One region of the Heliomarina sp. genome, then DNA from elsewhere that is predicted to be linked to it. Evidence: riboswitches for the same ligand, from Rfam matches in the RefSeq annotation. Region 1 holds a riboswitch; each other region holds the start of a gene.

The links. A riboswitch is a leader RNA that binds a small molecule or an ion and turns the genes downstream of it on or off. The one in region 1 is predicted to bind cobalamin.
Region 2: linked by a shared signal. The riboswitch ahead of ACU0FH_RS03980 (aromatic ring-hydroxylating oxygenase subunit alpha) and the one ahead of nrdH (glutaredoxin-like protein NrdH) in region 1 are both predicted to bind cobalamin.
Region 3: linked by a shared signal. The riboswitch ahead of ACU0FH_RS22700 (DUF1636 family protein) and the one ahead of nrdH (glutaredoxin-like protein NrdH) in region 1 are both predicted to bind cobalamin.
Region 4: linked by a shared signal. The riboswitch ahead of ACU0FH_RS22765 (energy-coupling factor ABC transporter permease) and the one ahead of nrdH (glutaredoxin-like protein NrdH) in region 1 are both predicted to bind cobalamin.

What each region holds. Positions count from the first base shown of each region.
Region 1 is NZ_JBRBUI010000008.1:145,470-151,255, forward strand. Features, by position in the region: gene ACU0FH_RS01460 (metal ABC transporter substrate-binding protein) at 1-888, opposite strand, end outside; gene ACU0FH_RS01465 (SCO family protein) at 1,080-1,673, opposite strand; gene ACU0FH_RS01470 (DUF1775 domain-containing protein) at 1,676-2,656, opposite strand; gene ACU0FH_RS01475 (hypothetical protein) at 2,763-3,116, opposite strand; cobalamin riboswitch at 3,449-3,641, shown strand; gene nrdH (glutaredoxin-like protein NrdH) at 3,740-3,961, shown strand; gene nrdI (class Ib ribonucleoside-diphosphate reductase assembly flavoprotein NrdI) at 3,987-4,403, shown strand; gene nrdE (class 1b ribonucleoside-diphosphate reductase subunit alpha) at 4,385-5,786, shown strand, end outside.
Region 2 is NZ_JBRBUI010000016.1:136,869-142,654, reverse strand. Features, by position in the region: gene flgK (flagellar hook-associated protein FlgK) at 1-1,316, shown strand, start outside; gene ACU0FH_RS03990 (flagellin) at 1,319-2,326, shown strand; gene ACU0FH_RS03985 (flagellar basal body P-ring protein FlgI) at 2,323-3,417, shown strand; cobalamin riboswitch at 3,605-3,803, shown strand; gene ACU0FH_RS03980 (aromatic ring-hydroxylating oxygenase subunit alpha) at 3,926-5,158, shown strand; gene ACU0FH_RS03975 (2Fe-2S iron-sulfur cluster-binding protein) at 5,162-5,786, shown strand, end outside.
Region 3 is NZ_JBRBUI010000054.1:959,751-965,536, reverse strand. Features, by position in the region: gene cobN (cobaltochelatase subunit CobN) at 1-1,438, opposite strand, end outside; gene cobW (cobalamin biosynthesis protein CobW) at 1,491-2,528, opposite strand; gene ACU0FH_RS22700 (DUF1636 family protein) at 2,525-2,899, opposite strand; cobalamin riboswitch at 2,979-3,195, opposite strand; gene ACU0FH_RS22695 (nucleoside/nucleotide kinase family protein) at 3,261-3,908, opposite strand; gene ACU0FH_RS22690 (glycosyltransferase family 2 protein) at 4,607-5,635, shown strand; gene ACU0FH_RS22685 (GtrA family protein) at 5,625-5,786, shown strand, end outside.
Region 4 is NZ_JBRBUI010000054.1:971,930-977,715, reverse strand. Features, by position in the region: gene acnA (aconitate hydratase AcnA) at 1-51, shown strand, start outside; gene cobF (precorrin-6A synthase (deacetylating)) at 214-960, opposite strand; gene ACU0FH_RS22765 (energy-coupling factor ABC transporter permease) at 1,024-1,701, opposite strand; cobalamin riboswitch at 1,748-1,934, opposite strand; gene cobA (uroporphyrinogen-III C-methyltransferase) at 1,966-2,688, opposite strand; gene ACU0FH_RS22755 (cobyrinate a,c-diamide synthase) at 2,685-3,995, opposite strand; gene cobM (precorrin-4 C(11)-methyltransferase) at 3,988-4,767, opposite strand; gene ACU0FH_RS22745 (cobalamin biosynthesis protein) at 4,764-5,126, opposite strand; gene cbiE (precorrin-6y C5,15-methyltransferase (decarboxylating) subunit CbiE) at 5,123-5,786, opposite strand, start outside.

The DNA of each region.
Region 1 (5,786 bases):
TGCCAGCGCATTCGCGATGGTTTCCGCGTCGATCCGCAGAAGATCGAGATAGGTGGGCACCGGTCCGTCTGCGGCACTTAGACTGTCGACATACAGCATGCCGCCATAGCTCGCGCCGGTTTCCCGCGCGACCTGCTGGGCGGGCGACTGGTTCACGGTGCTTTCGCAGAAGACCGCCGGGATGTCGTTGTCGCGCACAGTGTCGATGACACGGCGCACCTGTTGCGGCGTGCCGGTCTGATCGGCGTTGATCGGCCAGAGATAGGCCTCTTTCAGATCGAAATCGCGGGTCAGATAGCTGAACGCGCCTTCGCAGGTAACGAGCCAGCGACGGTTTTCCGGCAGCGCCTTGATCCGGTCGCGCAGCGGGCCGACGGTGTCGGTGATCTGCTGTTTGTAGGTTTCGGCGTTGGCTGCATAGGTTTCGGCATTGTCCGGGTCGTGTTCGGACAGGGCGTCGCGGATGTTGTCGACGTAGACCATCGCGTTATCGACACCCATCCAGCCATGCGGGTTGGGCAGACCTTCGTAGTCGCCCTCGGCAATGGAGACCGGATCGACTCCGTCGGAGAGCACCGCCGAAGGCATGTCACCCAGATTGGCGATGAACTGTTCGAACCAACGTTCGAGATTCATACCGTTCCAGAGGATGAGATCCGCCCCGCTGGCGCGCACGATGTCCTGCGGCGTCGGCTGGTAGCCGTGGATTTCCGCCCCCGGCTTGGTGATGGAAACCACCTCGGCCGCGTCGCCCGCCACGTTCTGCACCATGTCCGCAAGGATGGTGAAGGTGGTGACGACCTTGAACTGATCGGCTTGCGCGCCCGTTGCAAGGGCAAGCGTCGTCGCCGCGCCAAGGGCCAGTCGTTTCAATATGGTCTGTGCCATTCAAGGCTCCGCTGAGTTTTAAGGGCTTGTCATTACGTAAATGCGACGCAGTCGCAGAAGTCAAGTAATGCAAATGAGAATTATTCTCAACATTGATGCGCACCGATCTTTTGACGAGGAGAAGAATCTGTTGTGTGTTTGACAGTCGTCGAGAGGAAAGCGTGCCGAGGAAACTCCCCGGCACGCGGATTTCACCCCTGCGTCAGGTGGCGCAGCTTGGAGAGGACGCGGTCAGGGTCTTCCTGATAGCCGACAGGTTCGTAGAAACGCCCGTCTTCGTCAAAGAGAAGAACACTGGCGGAATGGTCCATCGTATAGCCGCCGTCTTCGAGCGGCACCTTGGAGGCATAGATGCGGAAGGCCCGGATCGCCTTGTCGATCTCCTCCCGAGGACCGGACACGCCCTGCACGCCCGGCACCCATGACACGTAGTCGCGCAGCGCATCGACACTGTCACGCTCGGGATCGACGGTGATGAAAAAGACGCGCAGGGGGCTGCCATCGTCGCCCAGCTCTTCTTGCCAGGTCAGGATGTCCCCGAGCGTCGTGGGGCAGACATCGGGGCAATGCGTAAAGCCGAAGAAGACAGCAGAAGGCCCGCCCGCAAGGCTGTCTTGAGTAAAGGTATCGCCCTCGGTCGTGGTCAGGGTGTAATCCCCCTGCCCCAGCGTGTCGCCGACCGTTTGCGTCATGCGCGGCTCTAGTACGCGGACCCAGAGAAACGCGCCGAGGGCGACAATCGCCGCCCCCCAGAGCAGAATGATCAGAAGGTTTTTACGGGCCATGATTACTCCTTGGCCATGCCGGAATGGCCGCTGTGATCGCCATGACCAGCGCCACGCGCGTTCGGCGCGCCGATGGCAAGCGGCACGGTCACCTCGCCCGCTTTTTCAAAGGTCAGGGTCGCGTTGACGGTTTCACCTTCGACAAAGGGCTCTTCGATCTGCATGAACATGATGTGGTAGCCGCCCGGTTGCAGCTTTACCGTTGCCCCCGCCGGGATCGGCAGACCATCGGCCAGTTCGCGCATCTTCATCACGTCGTTTTCCATCTTCATCTCGTGGATCTCGGTCCGGCCAGATGCCGGGGACGAGGCCGCGACAAGCCGGTCGTCGCTGTCGCCATTGTTCACGATGGTCATGAAACCACCCGCGACAGGGGCGTTGGGCAGCGTGGCGCGAGAGAACCCGCCCGACAGCGTCAGGTCGCCAAGCGTGAATTCACCCGCTTTATCCCCGTGACCGCCATGATCGTGACCGGCGTGCATTTCAGCGGCCGTGACGGTCAGCTTGGGCGCGGGATTGGGCACGTCGTGCGACCCGGAGGTATCGGTCCAGTCCGCCGTGCCGTCGGCGCAGATCTGCACAGCGGGAAAGTACAGAACCGTATCGGGAGCCACGTCGCGGCCCACGGTGCCGCGCACGGTGAATTCATCGTACCAGCCGTCTTCGAGATTGCCGCCCGACCATGTCACCTTTTGCACGCCTTCGGTCATTGCGTGACCGTGCATTTCGTAGGGCGTCGCGTATTCTGCGGTTTCGGTCTCGAGCGTCCAGCCCGCCTTGGGCATCGGCTTGGCCGCGTAGAACCCGTCGGGCAGGCGCAGCTCTACGGTATGAGTCGCCTGCCCGTCGCAGCCATGCGGCACGCGCAGGGTAATCTTGGTGGTTGTACCAGCCGCGACCTCGGCCTGTTCCAGCGTGGAATGCGCGATGGCGGAGGTGGCGAGCGCCGACAGGAGGCCTGCGGCAATAAGGGATTTGGTCATCTGTATCTCCAGTGGCCCCGCAGGCGGTCGTCTTGCCGGATACGGGGGAAATTGCGCGGCCCTTGGGCCGGTCGATCGGAACTGCCCGGTTACCGGGCGTTTGGGATCAGATCAGCGCCGGGGGCGCGCGTGCAGAGATATTCGGATTGCCCGCCTGCGCGGCAATTGTCAGGTCCGAAAGCTGCGCCAGATCGGTCGAATAGCGCAGCTGACCCTCAGCCAGTTCGGGGCGCATATCCGGCGCCTCGGGCAGCAATCGGCAGAACGGGCAGCGATGCTCATGGGCACCCTCAAGGTCGCCGCAGATGTCATCATAGCTGAGCCCGAGGCCGAGAGCGGCCATCTCGCGCGCGGGTTCGTCGCGGTCGGGCGCCATGAGGTGAGCAGACAGGACACTGACCAGCGCGATCAGGATCGCGGCAAGGCTTGTCAGCAGGAAATGGGCCGGTCTGCGAGTCATGTCGCCGATGTAGCGCGGATTCCCGCCGCAGGGGAAGAGGGCTTGATGCGGTGCATTGGCGCGGCGGATCCCGGCACAACACGCCCTAATTTTGGTCAACCGATCCTGCCGGCCGCAATTGGGCGATTTCGCAGTTGCCTTTAGGGACGGGCTTGGGCATTTTCGTGGGGCAGCCCTCTTGCCGGACTTTTACCGCGCCCTTGACGCGCCGGGTCCAAGACTGCCTGCGCCGACTGAGCGACCATCACATGGCAGTCACCTTTCTCCGTCACAATGAAAAAAAATCGCCCCGGCGGCCGCCGCTAGATATTGACACCCCACCCGTCACTGACACAATATGCTGTAGCTTTGGTGCTCACGAGGTGACTCGTCAGCAAAGAGGGAAACCGGTGAGAATCCGGCACTGCCCCCGCAACTGTAAGCGGCAAGCCAAGGCCCGAAACCACTGGAATTCACGTTCCGGGAAGGCGGGCCAAGGCGATTGAGCCGCGAAGTCAGGAGACCTGCCAAGGCGGCGAAGATGACGACCACGGACGGTGGGTCCGGGAGGGAAGACAGGGGCAAAAGCGCCTCTCTTCGAGTCCCGACTCAGACGGCTCTGAAAATTGGCAAGGGACCAGACAATGACGATCACAGTGTATTCCAAACCGGCATGCGTACAATGCACCGCAACCACTCGTGCGCTGGACGCACGCGGGCTGAACTACGACGTGGTCGACCTGACTCAGGACGCCGCCGCTATGGAACGGGTTCAGGAAATGGGCTATCGTCAGGCTCCGGTCGTGATCGCCGGGGACGAGCACTGGGCCGGGTTCCGTCCGGACATGATCGGACGTCTGTCGTAAATTTTCCGGATGGGGATTCTAAGCCATGAGCGGGCTTGTCTTTTTCTCTTCGCGATCGGGCAATACCCGGCGCTTCGTGGAAAAGCTTGACCTCGCGGCGGACCGAATCCCCATTGACGAGACCGAGGCTTTCCCGGATATCCGCGCGCCTTACGTTCTGATCTGCCCGACATATGCGGATGCGCATGGGCGGGGCGCGGTGCACCGGCAGGTGATCCGCTTTCTGAACGCTCCTGAACGTCGCGCCCCGCTGCGCGGCGTCATTGCCGGGGGAAACCGGAATTTCGGCGCGACTTTCGCGCAGGCGGGCGGTGTCATCGCCCGCAAATGCAATGTGCCGGTGCTCTACCGTTTCGAGCTTGCCGGAACCGATACCGATATCGCCCGCGTCAAGGCCGGGCTTGAGACATTTTGGGGACAAGAATGCTCGATTCCAGCCTAACCGCGAACCTCGACTTTCACGCGCTGAACGCGATGCTGAACCTCTATGACGAGGACGGCAAGATTCAGTTCGATGCCGACCGCAAGGCGGCGCGTCAGTATTTCCTTCAGCACGTGAACCAGAACACCGTGTTCTTTCACTCGCTCGAGGAAAAGCTCGGTTATCTCGTCGAGGAAGGTTACTACGAAGGCGCCGTGCTTGAGCAGTACGAGCCGACCTTCCTGCGCAAGATCTGGGATGCGGCCTGGGCCAAGAAATTCCGCTTTCCCGCCTTTCTAGGAGCTTACAAGTATTACACCTCGTACACACTGAAGACATGGGACGGGCAGCGTTACCTTGAGCGGTTCGAGGACCGTGTCGTCATGGTCGCGCTGACGCTGGCGCGGGGCGACGAAACGCTTGCGCTCAAGATCATGGAAGAGATCATCGACGGACGGTTCCAACCCGCGACGCCGACCTTTCTCAACGCCGGGAAAAAAGCACGAGGCGAATTCGTCTCCTGTTTCCTGCTGCGTCTGGAAGACAACATGGAAAGCATCGGGCGCGGCATCAATTCTGCGCTGCAGTTGTCGAAACGCGGCGGTGGCGTGGCGCTGATGCTGACCAACATCCGCGAGCATGGCGCACCGATCAAGGGGATCGAAAACCAGTCCTCGGGCGTGATCCCGGTCATGAAGCTGCTGGAAGATAGCTTTAGCTATGCCAACCAGCTTGGCGCCCGTCAGGGGGCTGGCGCGGTCTATCTGAACGCGCACCACCCCGACATCCTGCGGTTCCTCGATACCAAGCGCGAGAATGCTGACGAAAAGATCCGCATCAAGACGCTGAGCCTTGGCGTGGTGATCCCGGACATCACATTCGAACTCGCCAAGAAGAACGAGGACATGTACCTTTTCTCGCCGCATGACGTGGAAAAGGTCTATGGCTGCGCCTTCTCGGAAATCTCGGTCACCGAGAAATATCACGAGCTGGTCGATAACCCGCGGATCCACAAGAAAAAGATCAACGCGCGCAAGTTCTTCCAGACCATCGCTGAGATCCAGTTTGAATCGGGCTATCCCTATATCCTGTTCGAGGACATCGCGAACGAGGCCAACCCCGTCGCGGGCCGGATCAACATGTCGAACCTCTGCTCGGAAATCCTGCAGGTGAACGAGGCCTCCGAGTTCAACGACGACCTCGGCTATGCCCATATGGGCAGCGACATCTCCTGCAACCTCGGCTCGCTCAATATCGCCAAGACGATGGACGGCGGCGATCTGGGCAAGACGGTCGAAACCTCGATCCGCGCCCTGAACGCGGTGAGCGAGATGAGCAGCATCGATTCAGTGCCATCGATCCGCCACGGCAACGCCCAAAGCCATGCGATCGGTCTGGGCCAGA
Region 2 (5,786 bases), on a different contig from region 1:
ACAGCGAGGTAAGTCCGGGCGTCCGGGTCCTTGGCATTCAACGACAGGCCAATCCAGGCATCATTTCAAGCCGACGTCATGCCGACGCCGAATTTTCGAATGCCACTCCGCTTGCCAGCTTCCAAACGCGGTTCGCCAGCGCAGTTGGCAATCCCACGGATACAGATTCAATTACAGCGCGGCTTGCCGCCTTCGACAGCAGCCTAATCTCGGCATCAAGCCGTCCGGACAGCGCGCAGCGACTGGACGACGTCGTCATCAAAGCGAATGATCTTATTAACCTGATCAACAACGCCAGCGATACAGTACAAAAAATGCGCTCGGAGGCAGATCGCAAGATCTCGATTCAGGTCGAAAGATTGAACAAGGCGCTCAGCGACGTCGAAGGCCTGAACGTGAGGATAACCGCCCTTGAGGCCGGAAATGCACCAACCGCTGCCCTGCTCGATCAACGTCAGGTGCTGATTGACGAAATCAACAATATCGCTCCGGTGAACGTGGTCGAGCGCAACTATGGGCAGGTTGCCCTTTACACCATTGGCGGCGCCGTTCTCCTGGATGGGCAGGCGGCAACGCTCGAATTCACACCGGTGAATACAATTGTGCCGGAAATGACGCTTGCCAGCGGTGGTTTGTCGGGACTCACACTTAATGGGAACCCCGTCAGAACCGACAGCCTGCGGGGCGCGTTGCGGGGCGGATCGCTTTCGGCACAGTTCGAAATCCGCGATGAGTTGGGCGTCGAGGCACAAGCTGAACTCGACAGCGTCGCGCGTGATCTCACTGAACGCTTTGAAGACCCGGCTCTGGACCCGACCCTCTCACCCGGCGACCCTGGCTTGTTCACCGACAACGGCAACGCCTTTGATCCACTCACAGAAATCGGTCTTTCCGCAAGGCTGAGAGTCAACCCGGATGCAGATCCCGAACAGGGAGGAGAGAGCTGGCGCCTGCGCGACGGGTTGGGGGCTGCCACCCCGGGCCCGAGCGGCGATGCAAGATTCCTGCAATCGCTGCAATCGGTTCTGGAAATCTCGCGCATTCCCGGCTCGGGCAATTTTGGGACCGGTGCATTGACGGCCGCGGAGATCAGCGGCGCGCTCGTATCGAGCGCTGCTCAGGCAGAAGCGGTATCGGATCAAAGATTGGCCTTCAGCTCTGCCAGCTTGACCGAAATGAAGAACGCCGAACTCTCGCAAGGCGTCGATTCCGATGAGGAACTGAGCCAGTTAATCCTCATCGAACAGGCATATGCGGCGAACGCACGTATGTTGCAGGTGGTCGATGAATTGATGGAAACCTTATTGAGGCTGTAAGCATGAACCTGACATCTATCGGAGATCTCTCTCGGCATCTGCTTCAGAGGACCAGAAGCACCGAAATCAAGCAAGACCTGCAGCGCCTGACCCAAGAGCTGAGCACGGGGCAGGTTACGGATGTGAATAACCGCCTTGGCGGCGATTTTGCCTACCTGACAGACATAGACCGCAATCTGGCCCGACTCCGTGGATTTCACGTAACCGCGACTGAGGCCGGGCTCTTCACCGATGCTGCCCAGAACAGCCTTGATAGGCTCCAATCCGTTACATCTGAACTTGGCAATGACCTCCTCTCGACGGTTCCGACCCACGTAACCACTCTGAGAGAACACAATGCCAGCAGGGCCAGGGGAGATCTGGATATCGCACTGAACATGTTGAACGGGCATGTTGCCGGGCGAAGCATCTTCGGAGGTATCCAGACCGACATTTCGCCCCTGCGCGACGCGGAAACGCTTCTGGCCACTCTTCAAGCCGAAATCGCCGGGCTGACGGACCCGGACGACATACGTCTGGCCGCCCAGACTTGGTTCGATGATCCGGCTGGCTTCACCGCTGTGATGTATCAGGGCTCAAATATTGATCTGGCCGATGTTTCGGTCAGCCCCGACCACACGGTGTCAATGACATTGAAAGCCAATGATCAGGGTTTCCGGGATATTATTCGCAATATCGCCCTCACCGTGCTCAGTACCGACCCTTCCCTTGCACTCTCCGGAGACGCTCAGAACAACCTGATGCAGCGGGCCGGCGAGGAATTGCTGAACGGACAGGATCAGCTCGCCAGCCTGCGCGCCGATATCGGCGTGGCGCAAGCCAGAATCGAGGAAGCCACGGTTCGCATCAGCATGGAAAAAACCAGTTTCGAGCATGCCCGGAACGTGCTGCTTGAAGCCGATCCGTTCGAAACAGCCTCTCGTATAGAAGAAGCACAGTTTCAACTGGAAAGCCTCTATGCGGTGACTGTCCGAAACTCACAACTTTCCCTGCTGAATTTTCTGAAATGATCCGCGCAATCCTCATTTTCCTGCTTCTGGCCAATACCGCACATGCAGGCGCCGTACGGCTGAAAGATCTTGTGGAATTCGATGGAGTCCGTGGCAACGACTTGGTCGGCTACGGCCTTGTGGTGGGCCTGAACGGCACGGGCGACGGATTGAGAAACGCTCCTTTCACCGAAGAGATCATGACCAATATTCTTGAACGGCTGGGGGTCAACGTAAACGGCGAAGATTTTCGCCCGAAGAACGTAGCGGCCGTGCTGGTCACCGCAACGCTACCGGCGTTTGCCCGCGTTGGTGGTCAGATCGACGTGACCGTTTCGGCGATTGGCGACTCCGACAGCCTTTTAGGTGGCACGTTGATCATGACGCCATTGAACGCTGCCGATGGTCAGATATACGCAGTTGCTCAGGGTGCAATCCTTGCGGGCGGTGCCGCTGCGGTCGGTGACGCTGCAGAGGTGGTTCAGGGCGTTCCGACGTCCGGAACCATTCCCTCTGGCGCCCGGATCGAGCGCGAGATCGATTTTGAACTCGGCTCACTTTCGACCATAAGGCTCGCTTTGCGAGACCCGGATTTCACAACGGCCGGAAGGATTGAAAGCGCGATCAACCGGGAGTTTCGGCGCACCGTCGCGGTGATGCGGGATTCCGGCACCGTGGAATTCGATATCGGAGCCACCCGAACCGCATCGACAGCTCACGCCATTGGCCGCATCGAAAACATTCTGGTCGAACCCCAACGCAAGGCGAGGGTGGTCGTCGATCAGCGGTCGGGGACGATAGTCATGGGCGATGACGTCCGGCTTTCACGGGTGGCCGTGTCGCAAGGCAACCTGACCCTGCGTATAGAAGAAGCGCCTCTCGTCGTTCAACCGAATCCTTTTACCGATGCCGCTCCGATTGTCATTCCACGGACAGGCGCCGCACTTGAAGAAGAGCCCGGCGTATCTCTGGCTGAAGTCCCTGAAGGCACCTCCCTTTCTCAGGTGGTGTCCGGCCTCAACGCCCTCGGCGTTTCACCAAGAGATATGATTGACATTCTCAAAAGCCTTAAAGCGGCTGGCGCCTTGCATGCAGATTTCGTGGTCAGGTAAATTGCCAAGCCACGGGGATCAGTGGTGTCACAAAATGGCCCCTGCGTCAGGTCGCGCTCACAGATGAGGTCAGGCCTGAACTTTCTAAACACACGCAAGGAAATGAGCAGCCCAAAAATTTCCATCAAGTCTGTTTCGCGCAATACGACGTCGTAATCGTACGTCGGATTCGCATATTTCAGGCTAGGGTGCCCGACAGATATTGGGTGCGGTCGCAAGACCGAGAATTGGGAAGCCGGTGTAAATCCGGAACTGCCCCCGCAACGGTAAGGAAAGCGCTGGTTTCGACATTGGCCACTGGGGAGGAGACCCTTGGGAAGGCGTCGAAACACCGGACATGTCCGGGTTTTCCAAGTCCGGAAACCAGCCTGATATCACGTCAAACCGCGGGGGGCGGTGGAGGCGGCGCTTTGCCATGCCGGTATCCTCGGTAAGGCGGTCCGTTTCCATGCGCCATCCGCAGAACAACATGCAATCGGGCCCTGCGCCCGGAATTCGGAGTTCGGCCATGAACGCAGAGGCCAATACGCGTAACCTGTTATCCCGGCGCAAGCCCGGCTTCTCGCTGGAGCAAGCATTTTACAGCGATCCGGAAATTTTCTCTCTGGATATTCAGGAAATCTTTTGTCGCGATTGGCTTTACACCGTTCCGGCCTGCGCTCTGCCGAAAACGGGCAGCTATGTCACGCATCGGATCGGCGCTTATGGGATCGTCATCATCCGAGGCCAGGATGGCGTGATCCGCGCCTTTCACAATACCTGTCGGCATCGCGGTTCAATAATTTGCAAGGCTGCTTCGGGTCACGTGCCGAAACTGGTCTGCCCCTACCACCAATGGACCTACGAACTGGATGGAAAACTACTCTGGGCGCGGGATATGGGTCCAGATTTCGACGCGTCGAAATATGGCCTCAAGCCGATCCATTGCCGGGAACTGGCCGGCTTGGTTTACATCTGCCTTGCGGATCAGGCACCGGATTTCGACGCCTTCGCGACCCTGGCCGAGCCTTATCTCGCGCCGCACGATCTTTCCGATGCCAAGATCGCGTATCAAAGTACGATTGTCGAGGAAGGTAACTGGAAGCTGGTCTGGGAAAACAACCGTGAATGCTACCATTGCGGCGGCAACCATCCGGCGCTTTGCCGTACTTTCCCAGATGATCCGGCCGTGACCGGCGTCGAAGAGGGAGAAACGCCGCCAGCACTTGCAGCCCATTTCGATCGCTGCGAAAACGCAAATCTTCCGTCGCGCTTTCACATTGACACCGCGGGGCAATATCGCCTGGCACGCATGCCGCTGAAAGTTGGTGCGAAAAGTTACACAATGTCGGGTGACATCGCGGTCCGGCGTCGCCTTGGTCGCGTGCCTTTCGATGACGCGGGTTCTCTGCTCAAGTTCCACTACCCGACGACATGGAACCATTTCCTTCCGGATCACTCGATCACGTTCCGTGTGACGCCGATCGGACCGCAGCAGACCGAAGTTCAGACAACATGGCTGGTCCACAAGGACGCGGTCGAAGGTGTCGATTACGATCTGGAGAAACTGACGGAGGTCTGGGTTGCAACCAATGACGAAGATCGCCGCGTTGTCGAAGACAACCAGATCGGGATCAATTCGCCTTCCTACGAACCCGGCCCCTATTCAAGCATCCAGGAAACCGGCGTCAACCAATTCGTCAACTGGTACTGCAACACGCTGGGGTCGCGCCTTGATCCCGTCCGGCTGGCAGCGGAGTAGATAATGGCAAAGGATTCAATCGCCCCCGCCTATTGGGACGGTCAGGAAATGCTGGAATGCGTATCGGTCATCCCTGAGGCGCCGAACGTGTCCACCTTCTGTTTTGTCGCACCGTCAGGCGCCACGTTCGATTATCTACCGGGGCAATTCCTGACATTGGAACTGCCGGTACCGGGTGGCCCGCTGCACCGGACCTACACGATTTCCTCCTCGCCCTCGCGGCCCGTGTCGATCACGGTTACGGTAAAGGCGCAGCCCGGCTCTGTCGGAACGCAGTGGATGCGCGACAACTTGCGCCCCGGGATGCGGCTCAAGGCCATCGGCCCTGCCGGTAACTTTACGTCACACCATCACCCTGCCGATAAGTTTCTTTTCATTTCGGCCGGGTCCGGCATCACCCCGATGATGTCTATGCTCACCTACATGTATGATATCGGCCGTATCCCGGATGTCGTGTTCATCAATTGCGCCAAACGTCCTTCGGACATTGTCTTTCGGCAGCGACTGGAACATATCGCCAGCCGCATCGACGGGATCGAATTGAGATGGGTCGTCGAAGAAGGTGACCGCTATCAACCGTGGACAGGCTATCAGGGCACGTTCAACCAGTTGATGCTGGGTCTCATGG
Region 3 (5,786 bases), on a different contig from region 1:
TGGCCTTGAAATGGAACTGAGCATCTTTGCAGGCGGGGTCGTCCTCTGGATCGCCCCAAGCCGCGTTCAGATCGTCGCGGAGCGATTGCGGCAGGGTTTCCAACGCGGCGCGGTAGTCTGACAGCGGCCAGCTGAGTGTTTCCGCACGCAGGGAATGTGTGAGCGGTGCGCCCGGCTCGATCTGCCATCCCTGCCCAGCCAGCGAGGTCAGAATCGCCTCGGCCGAGGCCGGAGCGTCGAGCCCAACCGCATGGCCCATCTGCCAGTCCTTGCCGGGATAGGTGGACAGGATCAGAGCGGGTGATTTCCGTACATTATCCGTACACTTCAAGTGCACCAGTCGTGCAGCCCGCCGGGCGATGGCATTGATACGGTCATCCTCGGGCATGTGGGCGGCGCGAGAGAATTCCAGCGCCGTGTCCCGCTGGCCGGGTTCCTTGAAGGACACGACACCGCCAAAGAGACGGCCATCGACCTCGGGCAGCACAACGTGCATGGCGAGATCGCTGGGCGACAGCCCGCGTTCGGACTCATCCCACGCTTTGCGACCCGAGGTGGAGAGCGCGACTTGCATGACGGGTACCCCGGCTATGTCGAGCGGGGAATGGCCCGAGGCGCCGATGCCAGAGAATGAGGTCGCATTGATGATGATATCCGGCGCGAGGCCCTGAACCTGCCGTTCGATCCAGCCAGCGGCCTCAGGCGCCTTGAGCGAGGGCGCGAAGAGCGTTGCCACGTCGAACCCCTGCCCTGTCAGCGCGTCATACATCGATTTGATCGGCGCGGTATCGGCGGCGGCGAGATAGGCGCGGTAAAAGGTGATCAGCGCGCGGGGGCGATCCCGGGTGACAGGATAGGCCGAGAGCGGGCAGATCACGCCATCCTTAGGGTGCCAGAGCCCGACCTGCGGCAGCGCCTTGGCCCCGCGCACCGGGCCAGCATAGAACCCGGCGGCAAGCGCAAGCTGCGCCAGCGCGGCCTGTGCCGAGACCGTACCGCCCATATCGCAGAGCCGGGTCAGCCGCGCGAGGGTCGAGACCGGCAGGGTCGACACCTCATCCAGTCGCGGATCGGCGCGGCCATCGGCAGGAAGCACCGCGAGTGCAATGCGATTGCGCCGCGCCAGATCCTGAACCTGCTGAATCCCATAGGACCAGTAGGAAATACCGCCGATCAGCCGGATCAGGATGCCCTTGGCCCCGGCAAGTGTCTGTTCCACATAGGTGTCGACAGAAAGCGGGTGTTTCAGCGCAGTCAGGTTGGCAAGCCGCAGGGTCGGTTCGAAACCGCCTTCGCGCGCACGGTGCCAACCGGCGGCAAATGCGCCGAGATCGCTGTCGGAAAAGGATAGAACCGCCAGATCGCCCGGGCTCTGGCCCAGATCTGTCGGGGTTTCCGTTTCCTCCAGCCCCTGACTTTCGCGAAACACCACATGCATGGGTCAGCGCCCTTTCAGCCGGGTCAGGATATGGCGGGCATATCCCATCGCCCTAGCCCACCAGCACCGAGCGGATGGCGGTTGCGTCGATATCGTCATGTTCGGCAATGACGACAAGACGGCCCTGCTTGGCCTCGCCCGGTTTCCACGGACGGTCGAACTGGTGGCGGACCCGCGCACCAACCGCCTGCACCAGAAGGCGCATGGGTTTGCCCGCGACGGCGGCATAGCCTTTGACCCGCAGGATATTCTGCGATTTCGCCAGTGTTTCGATGCGCGCGACCAGATCGGCGGGGTCCGTCACCTCGGGGATATCGACGACGATACTGTCGAAGTCATCATGTTCGTGATCGTCAGCCCCGTCATGATGGCTGGGGCGCGCGTCCATGTCATCTTCGGCGGCGGCTTCGAGACCGAGGATCACGCGCGGATCGACCGCACCTTCGGCCACGTCGACCACCGGGAGCGGGCGCGGTGCCTCGGCGGCAATTACTTCACGCGCCTTCGCAAGACCGTCGGGGCCGGCAAGATCGGGTTTCGTCAGGAGGATGATATCGGCGCAGGAGATCTGATCCTCGAACACCTCTGAGAGCGGAGTTTCATGGTCAAGACTGTCATCGGCCAGACGCTGGGCATCGACACGGGCCACATCCGGCGCGAAACGACCCGACGCGACCGCCTCGGCATCGGCGAGCGCGATCACGCCGTCGACGGTGATGCGCGAGCGGATATCGGGCCAGTCGAACGCCTTGAGCAGCGGTTTTGGCAGGGCGAGACCGGAGGTTTCGATCAGGATGTGATCGGGGCGCGGGTCAAGCGCCATCAGCGCCTCGATCGTAGGAATGAAATCATCGGCCACGGTGCAGCAGATACAGCCATTGGCGAGTTCGAGGATGTTTTCCTCGGGGCAGTCGGGAATGGCGCAGGATTTCAGGATTTCACCGTCGACACCCACATCGCCGAATTCATTGACGATCACGGCCAGACGCTTGCCCTGCGGGTTCTGCATCAGGTGGCGGATCAGGGTGGTCTTGCCGGAGCCGAGGAAACCGGTGATCACGGTAACCGGCAGTTTGGCGAGGTCGTTCATTCGGGGAACTCCAATGGGGGTATTCTAGCGATACAATTCTTGCGAAAGTGTTCAGGTCTTTCGCGCCACGGTACAAGACCGTCGGCAGTGGCCTGATAGCGGGTGACGCCATCAAGCACGGTGTCGGCCATGTCCGGGGTCAGGTTGCCATAGACATAGCTCCACCTCTCGGCGCCGCCGCGCAGCACGATCGAACACCCACGGGTGCAGTTCGACAGGCATTCGACGGGGCGAAAGGACACACCGTCGGGCCAGTCCATCGCGTCGAGCGCGCTGAACAGAGCGGCACCCGGGCGGATGCCTTCCACCGGATCGTCTGTCATGCGGCACTTGGTGCAGACCAGCACTTCGGTCTTGTCGGGTTCGGGCACGGGCCGGGTCCAATTCTTATTCAGCGGGGAAAGAGCCAGAATCCTCGTGCGGACCCGCCTCCGGGGCACCCCGCCCGGTTCACGTCAACTTGTGCTGGCAGGTCTCCCGGCTTGCAGATGTCAGGGCGGGCCCTGGCGGTTTCCCTGCCTTCCCGACCTTGGGAGATCAGTGGCAAGCGGGCAACCTCTCTGGTCACGGTCGCGGGGGCGGCTGCGCTTGGGGCGCGGTGTCGTGCCCCTGTCGCATTCCCTTTTCACCCGGGCAGACCCCGGGCACCAACGCGCAACATCTGCGCAGCCGGATCAGGTGATGTCAAGCGATTGTCAAGAGACGTACCGGCCCCGTGGTAAGGTGCCGGGATCAGGCGCCCTGCTGGATTTCGACCTCGCTGCCAAAGACGAGATCGACAGACGGGTCGAGCGAGCGGCGCACAAAAGCGACATTGGCCATATCGTTGTTCTGCGCGCGCGCCTGAGCCTCGCGCAGGTCGTGTTTGTTGTCGAGCCAACGCTGGACGAGACGGTCGAAGAGCACGTGGTTCGGTTCATTCAGGAAAACCGACATGGACCAGAGCGGGCGCAGGTGGTTCCACGGCGCATCGCGGCAGAGCAGGTAATTGCCTTCGATCACCGCCAGCGTGTGCTGAGAGTTGACTTCGATCCGCCCGGCGACGGACCTGTCCTGTCCTCGGTCGAAACAGGGCAGATAAAGATGCTGTTCGGTCGCCAGCCGCCACATGGCGCTGACCAGCCCATCAACGTCGAAGGTTTCCGGCGCGCCCTTGCGCGCCAGCAGGCCGCGCCGGGCAAGGACGGAATTATCCAGGTGGAACCCGTCCATCGGCACCAGAACCGCAGAATGCGTGGACTGGTTGAGATGGGCGACAAGTTGCGCGGCAAAGGTGGATTTACCAGACGCGGGAGGCCCTGCAACGGCGATCAAGGCGCGCGGACTGCGGGTTGGCATCACCTTGAGACGGTTCGCAACCTTCGCAATGCGATCAGGCATGCTTTTTCTCCTCTCTGAAATCGGAGGGCGTGAATTTCGGAATTTCCGGTGTGATGAGCGGTCGTGGCAGTGCCCACATCGCAGACTGATGTGAACGTAAAACAGGATTTTCTTTGCAGCCTCGTACGGTCAAGATTCATCGCCCCTCCCCGGGCTGTCGTCTTATCGTACCGTTACATTGGCTTGACCTGTGAACTCTGTCCGTAGAGCTGTTCGCGTCAAACACGGCTTTCGTTCGCTTCGAACTCGCAAATGGATGTGTCAGACAAAAGCCATTTAACGTTCTGAGACTTACTCAACGCCAAAGTGAAACACCACGCGGCGCTTATCCAGAGTTGCGAGTTTCTTTTCTATCCCATCTCCGGACCAGAGTTACGATCCAGAATTCGTTTGCTTTTTTAGCGATCTTAATCATTCATCTTATGTTAATCTTTATATCACACGGTTCAACTTTTTTAATTTATTATAATTCAACAACCTGACGCGCAGAAGCGTCAAACGCCTCTCATTCTTTTAGCTACATCGCTGCCGATTCCGTCTGGAGTTTTCCCTTCGCGGAGGGCCTGGTCTGGTTTCTTTTACGACCGTAAATTGCCAACCGGATTTCCTTTCGCTCGCCCCGTCATAATTACGCCCGTTTTATCCGGCATCAGAGGCGCCGAACCGTGCAGCGATTACTGCGCATGAGGAACCGCAACATGAAATCGACTTACGTCGAAGAGCGAGAGCGTGGCAGACCACCTGCCCGACCGCAGGAGCGGCTGCTGACCCTCATCGTTCCGGTCTATAACGAACAACACGCAATCGGCCCGTTTCTTGACGCGGCCCGAGCGGCACTCGCCGTGCTGGACGCGCGCTTTGACACCGAAATCCTGTTCGTAAATGACGGCAGCCGCGATGGCACCGAATTCGTGCTGCGATCCTACATGCAAAAGGACGATCGGATCCGCCTGATCAACCTGTCGCGCAACTTTGGCAAGGAAGCGGCGCTTTGCGCGGGGATGGACCATGCGCGCGGCGACGCGGTCATTCCGGTGGACGTGGATCTTCAGGACGATGTGTCGATCATTCCCGAGATGATCGAGAAATGGGAGCTGGGCGCGCAGATCGTGAACGCAAAGCGCCGCGACCGGTCCTCGGACAGTTGGCTGAAACGGGTCACGGCGCGCGGGTTTTACCGCGTCTTCAACGCGCTGTCGGACCAGCCCATGCCCTCGGACGTGGGCGATTTCCGCCTGCTCGACCGGCAGGTCGTCGATATCATCCGCTCGCTGGGCGAAAAGGTCAGGCTCAACAAGGCGCTCTTTGCCTGGGTCGGTTTCGACAGCGACGAGGTCACCTACCAGCGCAATTGCCGCCGCGCCGGCAAGACAAGCATGGGGTACTGGAAGCTGTGGAATATGGCGCTGGACGGAATCTTCGCGTCAAGCACCAAGCCCTTGCGCGTCTGGACCTATGTCGGAAGCGCGCTCGCCTTCGCGTCGTTCATTTATGCGGCATGGATTTTCCTGCGCACGTTGGTTTTTGGCGTCGATGTGCCGGGTTATGCCTCGACACTCGTGCTGATCCTGATGTTCGGCGGCGTTCAGCTTTTCGCCATCGGTATCCTTGGTGAATATGTGGGGCGCATCCTGACGGAGGTCCGCGAAAGGCCGCTTTACATCGTCCGGTCGTCCCATCCCGCAGAGGCCACCCGCCCCGCCGGTGCGAGGCCGCATGGCATCTGACAGATCGAAGGTCCTGGCACTTGGCGGCGAGATGCTGCGTTTTGGCATGGTCGGCATTTCGGCGACGCTGGTACATGTGCTGGTCGCCCTTGTCGTTGACGCGGTGTTCGAGCTGCCCGCCGGGCTGTGCAACCTTGCCGGGTTTGCCGCT
Region 4 (5,786 bases), on a different contig from region 1:
CATGGCGGCGTGCTGCATTACGTGCTGCGCAACCTCGCGAAAGCGGCGTAAGCCTTTAAAAATCCGTCAGGATTTGTAGAAGCCCCCGGTTGATGGACCGGGGGTTTTTCTTTGCGCGGACGTTGGCGCAGGGTGCGGCTGCGGGAGCCTCCGGCGGGGATATTTTAGAACCCAAAGAAGCAGGGGATTTTGTCTTTGGCGGCGGGGCGCGGGTCAGCTGCGGCGGCGCAGGAGGTAGATGTCCATGATCCAGCCGTGCTCGGCCCGTGCCTCGGCGCGGCGAGCGACGATTTCATTCGCGACGATGTCGAGGGGGCCGCGGATCAGGAGTTCTTCCTTCATGCCGAGATAGGCGCCCCACCAGATGTCGAAATCTTTTGCCGGGAGGGACTGGAAAGAGCACTGGCCGTCGAGCATCACAATCGCCGTGTCGGTACCGGCGGGCCAGCCGTGATCGCGGATCTGGCGACCGGTGGTGACGATGAAGGGCGCGCCGATGTCGTTCACCGGGATCGCATGGGCGGCGGTAAGCGCCTGCATCGCGGTGATGCCGGGGATCACGCGGATCATCGGCTGGGGGGTGAGCCGGGCGGCGATTCTGAGCGAACTGTCATAGAGGGAGGGATCGCCCCAGATCAGCAGGGCCACGCGGTGAACGGGTTTTTCGTGGCGCGCGATAGCTTCAGCCCATGCCATTGCGATGGCATCGTGCCAATCGTCCACGCCTTTGCGGTAATCCCCCGAGGCATCGCGGACCGGCAGGTCGAATTCGCGGATGACGGTGGCGGGATCGTCGAGCACCTCGGCGCAGATCTGCTGGCGCAGGTCGGCCAGATCGGCCTTGTCCGGGCCTTTGCGGGGGATCAGGATAAGGTCGGCCTCGCGCAGGGTGCGGCGAGCCTCTCCGGTGACATGTTCGGGATTGCCGGTGCCGATACCGATCAGGAAAAGATGTTCCATGCCATGCAAAAGCCCCGGCGCCTGCGCGACCGGGGCTTCCTTTCTTCAGGGTTTGGCCGGTCTTCAGGCCGCGTTGTAGAGGCGGCGGGTGACGAGGCCGGATTTTTCAAGGCCGCGCAGCGACTTGGCAACCCAGAGAACGGCGAGATCGGCGATCGGTTCGATCAGCACGACGGTCATGTAGGCGACACCGAAGGTGGCAACCGAGGCGAAGGTTTCCGCGCCGACACCCTGGCCGTAGAAGGCCCAGAAAGCGACCCAGGCGACAATACCGCCCTGGTAAGCCACGGAAAGCTTCAGCACGTCGCCGTAGCCGAGGTCCACATAGGCGACGCCCTGCGGCAGCACCTTGCGCGCGATGGCGTGGATCGCGAAGAGCGGCACCAGCAGCGTGGTGACATTGACGAAGTACATCGGCAGATCGGTCGGGGCGAAGAACATGCCCTGGATCGCGAGACCGCCTGCAAGGCCGACCGCTGCCGGGCCAGTCCCGAGAAGCAACAGGAGCGTGGTACCGAGGATCAGGTGAACTTCGGACACGCCGACCGGGAAATGCGGCAGGATTTCGAAGAAGACCAGCACGGCCACGACAGCAAGGGCGGCCCGGGCGACAAAGGAGGGCACCGCGTGAGTCTTGAGGTCATCCGCGATCATCTTGAGCGAATAGCCCGCCGCTGCGGCCGCTGTGCCATAGGCCAGCGCCATTTTTGCGCCATGCACGATGCCTGGTTCGATATGCATTTGTCGTCTCCTTCCGCCAACCCCGGCGATTTTGCGGGCCTTGAGGCCCAATTGGTTTCATACGGCAGGTTTCCTGACTCGCGGCTATCGGCCCTGTTCTTCCTTCCCGGCGGCATCGCCAGTGGATCGCTGAACAGGCACACCGCTTACAGTTGCGGGGGCAGTCGGGGCCTTGCACCCCATTCCCTTTTAACCCTCAAGCAAATGAGAGCACCGTTTCGTGACCATTGGCCAAATCATGCCTTCAGGTCAAGGAAGAAACAGTTAAGAGGCGGTTGCCAGAGCGCCGTAGAGGATCAGCGCCGGGGCGGGCCCCGGGTCATTGGCGAAACGCTCAGCCAGACCGGCGACTGTGGAGCGCATCAACTGCTGATCCGGGGTCGAGACGGATTCGGCCAGAAGCGCGGGTGTGTCGGGCGGCAGGCCCGCGCCGGTCAGTAGATCGGCGAGGCGCGGAAAAGTCCGTTTGCCCATGAAAACGACGGTGGTTGCCAACGGATCGGCCAGCGCGGCAAGGTTCAGATCCTCGGGCAAGGCCCCCGAAACATCGTGGCCGGTGACGAATTGCACGCGCCGCGCGGTCAAGCGGCGGGTCAGCGGGATCCCGGCTGCAGCGGCGGCGGCGCAGGCAGAGGGGATGCCGGGAATGATCTCATAGTCGATCCCGGCCTCACGCAGGGCGATCAACTCTTCCTCGAGCCGGCCGAACATGCCTCCATCGCCGGATTTGAGCCGCACCACGCGGGCGCCGGTTTTCGCGTAATCGACCAGCAGGCGGCTGACGTGGTCCTGTTTCGGCGAGGGTCGCCCTGCCCGCTTGCCGACACCGACCAGATCGGCACCGCGCCCGGCATGGGCAAGGATCGGCCCCGAGGAAAGATCGTCGAACAGGATCGCATCGGCACGCTTCATCCGGTCCACCGCCTTGAGCGTCAGAAGCTCCGGGTCACCGGGGCCGGAGCCGACAAAGCTGACGAACCCGGTCATGCGGACCTCGCGATCAGGTGAAAGAAGGTTCCGGTGACACGGCCCTTGATTGACCCGGTTTCCGGTACCGTGGCGCCTTCGGCATCGGTGACATGGGCCAGCGGTGCATCCGGTTCCTCGAGGATCGTGGAATAGTGGAATTCATGGCCGCGCAGATAGGTGCCCTCGGGCTGGCCGGGCATCGCGGCGTTGAGCCGGGCGAGACGGTAGCCGAGGTGGAACTTGCGTTTCTCATAAGAGGTCACAAGACCCAGAAGTCCGGCCATCTGGTGGCGGTTGCCTTCCTTGTCGATCAGCGCCTGCCCCAGCGCCATATAGCCCCCGCATTCGCCGTGGACGGGCCTGGTTTCGGCGTGTTTGCGAAGGCCCTTAATATAAGTCCCGGCGTTGGCCAGCGTCGCGCCATGCAGTTCCGGGTAGCCGCCTGGCAGCCAGACCAGATCGGCGTCCGGGTCCGGTGCCTCATCCGCCAATGGAGAGAACGGCAGGATCTCGGCCCCGGCGTTGCGCCAGCCTTCGAGCAGATGCGGATAGGTAAAGGAAAAGGCCGCGTCCCGGGCCAGTGCGATGCGTTGGGCGGGTGGCGTAGGCAGGCTGCCCGTCCGGGTCAGCGGGCGGCCGGTGGCGGCAGCACGGATTGCGGCGAGATCGACGTTTTCGCGCAGGAAGGCCGCGTAACCGGCGATGGCAGCATCAAGATCGGGGTGTTCGACCGCCTGTATCAGGCCAAGGTGACGCTCTGGCAGGGTCAGGTCACCCCGGCGCGGCAAGGAGCCGAGAACCTTGACCCCGGCCTTTTCCATGCCCAGCCGGGTCAGCCGTTCGTGTCGCGGGCTGGCGACGCGGTTCAGGATGACCCCGGCGAGGTTGATGTCGTCGCGATAGGTCGCAAAGCCAAGCGCCGTGGCGGCGGCGGATTGCGCCTGCCCGCTGACATCAAGGACCAGTACCACCGGCCAGCCCATGCGGATCGCGGTTTCGGCACTGGTGCCCTGCCCGGTCGCGCCTTTGAAAGCGACCCCATCAAAAAGGCCCATCGATCCTTCGGCAATGATCAGATCGGCGCCCTTGGCCTGCTGACCGACAGCAGAGAGTAGTGCGTCGTCCATCGCCCAGGTATCGAGGTTGAAACTATTGCGCCCGGCGGCGGCAAGGTGAAAGGCCGGATCGATGTAATCCGGGCCGCTTTTGAAGGGCTGTACGGCAAGGCCGTCTTCGGCGAAGGCGCGCAAGAGGCCCAGCATCACCGTGGTCTTGCCGGTGCCGGACCCGGGGGCGGAAATCAGGATGCCGGGCGGGTTATTCATTCCAGCGCCCTCCATCTGCCTGCTGTGGCCTGAACCTCCGGTCGTAATCCGTTGAATAGAGGCAACTTTCGTCGAAACCTTCACCCGCCAGCGCGGGGCCGACAAGGATCAGCGCGGTACGCTCGATCTCGGCGCTCATCTGTGCCTCAATATCGGCAAGTGTGCCACGCAGGATCTTTTGATCGGGCCAGCTTGCGCGATAGACCACCGCAACTGGGCAATCCGCGCCATAAGGCGGGGTCAGGTCCGCTACCACTTGGACAAGATTGTGGATCGACAGGTGAATGGCCAGCGTCGCGCCGGTGGCCGCGAAATTGGCAAGGCTCTCGCCGCTTGGCATGGCCGAAGCACGGCCCGGCGTGCGGGTCAGGACCACCGATTGCGCGAGGCCCGGCAGGGTCAGTTCGGCCCCAATGGCGGCGGCGGCAGCGGCGAATGACGGCACACCGGGTGTCACGCTGACGGGAATGCCCTCGGCCCGCAGGCGGCGCAGCTGTTCGCCCATCGCCGACCAGACCGAAAGATCGCCGGAATGCAGACGCGCCACATCCTGCCCGGCGTCATGTGCTGTTTTGATCTCGGCGATGATGGCGTCGAGGTCGAGCGGCGCGGTGTTCACGATCCGCGCACCCTCGGGACAATGCGACAGGATTTCCTGCGGCACCAAGGAACCTGCATAGAGGCAGACCGGACAGGAAGCGACGATATCGCGACCGCGCAGGGTGAGGAGATCGGCCGCGCCCGGCCCGGCACCGATGAAATGAACGGTCATGGCAACTTCCTTTCGGCAATGGCGCAGGTGGCCAGTCGGTCTTGCGACACGCATCGGGGCGCTTGTAGCCGCGCGCCGGGTCCCGCTGCAACCAGTGCGGCGGCTTCGGCGACGCTTCCCGTGCCGCGTTCTTCCATCACTCGTTCGGACCGTGTGAGTGTTTCCGCTTTGGTGAGGTCGTCGACGGGCACTGGGATTAGCGGCAGCTTCATGGAATGTGCCAGCGTTATCATGATGGTTGCGGCGCATTTATCATGTGGTGCGGCAAGGGCAGTTGGAAACGCCTTTGTGGCGGCCAGCGCGGATTGGAGGCTTGCCAGTGTTGCCGTCTGGCGAAAACCGAAACCGGCGACAATCACAGGGTCACGCTCCACTGAACGATGGGATAGGCCGATTTCCAGCCGCGTTTACGTCCCAGCGGCGCGGCCTCGGCAAGTTCGATGCGGAGAAGCTCTCCGCCCTTGTTGGCTTGCCAGTTTGCCAGCAAGGCCTCGCTTTCCAACGTCACCGCGTTGGCGACAAGCCGGGTGCCGGTGGGAAGGATGGCACAGAGCTTTTGCAGCATCGCCTCTTCCAGCCCGCCGCCGATAAAAACCGCATCTGGTATGGATTGTTGATCGAGGTGCTCGATTGCTTTTCCTTCGACCACATCAATGCGCCCACCCAAACCAAATTTTCCAGCATTTTCATGCACTCGTGCGGCGCGGCTCACGTTAGACTCGAAGGCCGTGGCCGTCAGGCTGGCATCACGCAGCAGCCACTCGATCCCGATCGATCCCGATCCGGCGCCGATGTCCCAGAGATGTTCGAAAGGGCGTGGCGCGAGGGCCGAGAGGGTCAGAGCGCGCACCGGTCGCTTGGTGATCTGCCCGTCATGGTCGAACCAGTCGTCCGTCAGGCCGGAACTTTGCGGCATGACCGCCCCCGTACCCTGACACTCCAGCGCGACGCAGACCGGATGGGCCACATCGTTAAGGTCATATCCCTGTGCGTTCCGGCTGCGCAGCCTTTCGCGCGGA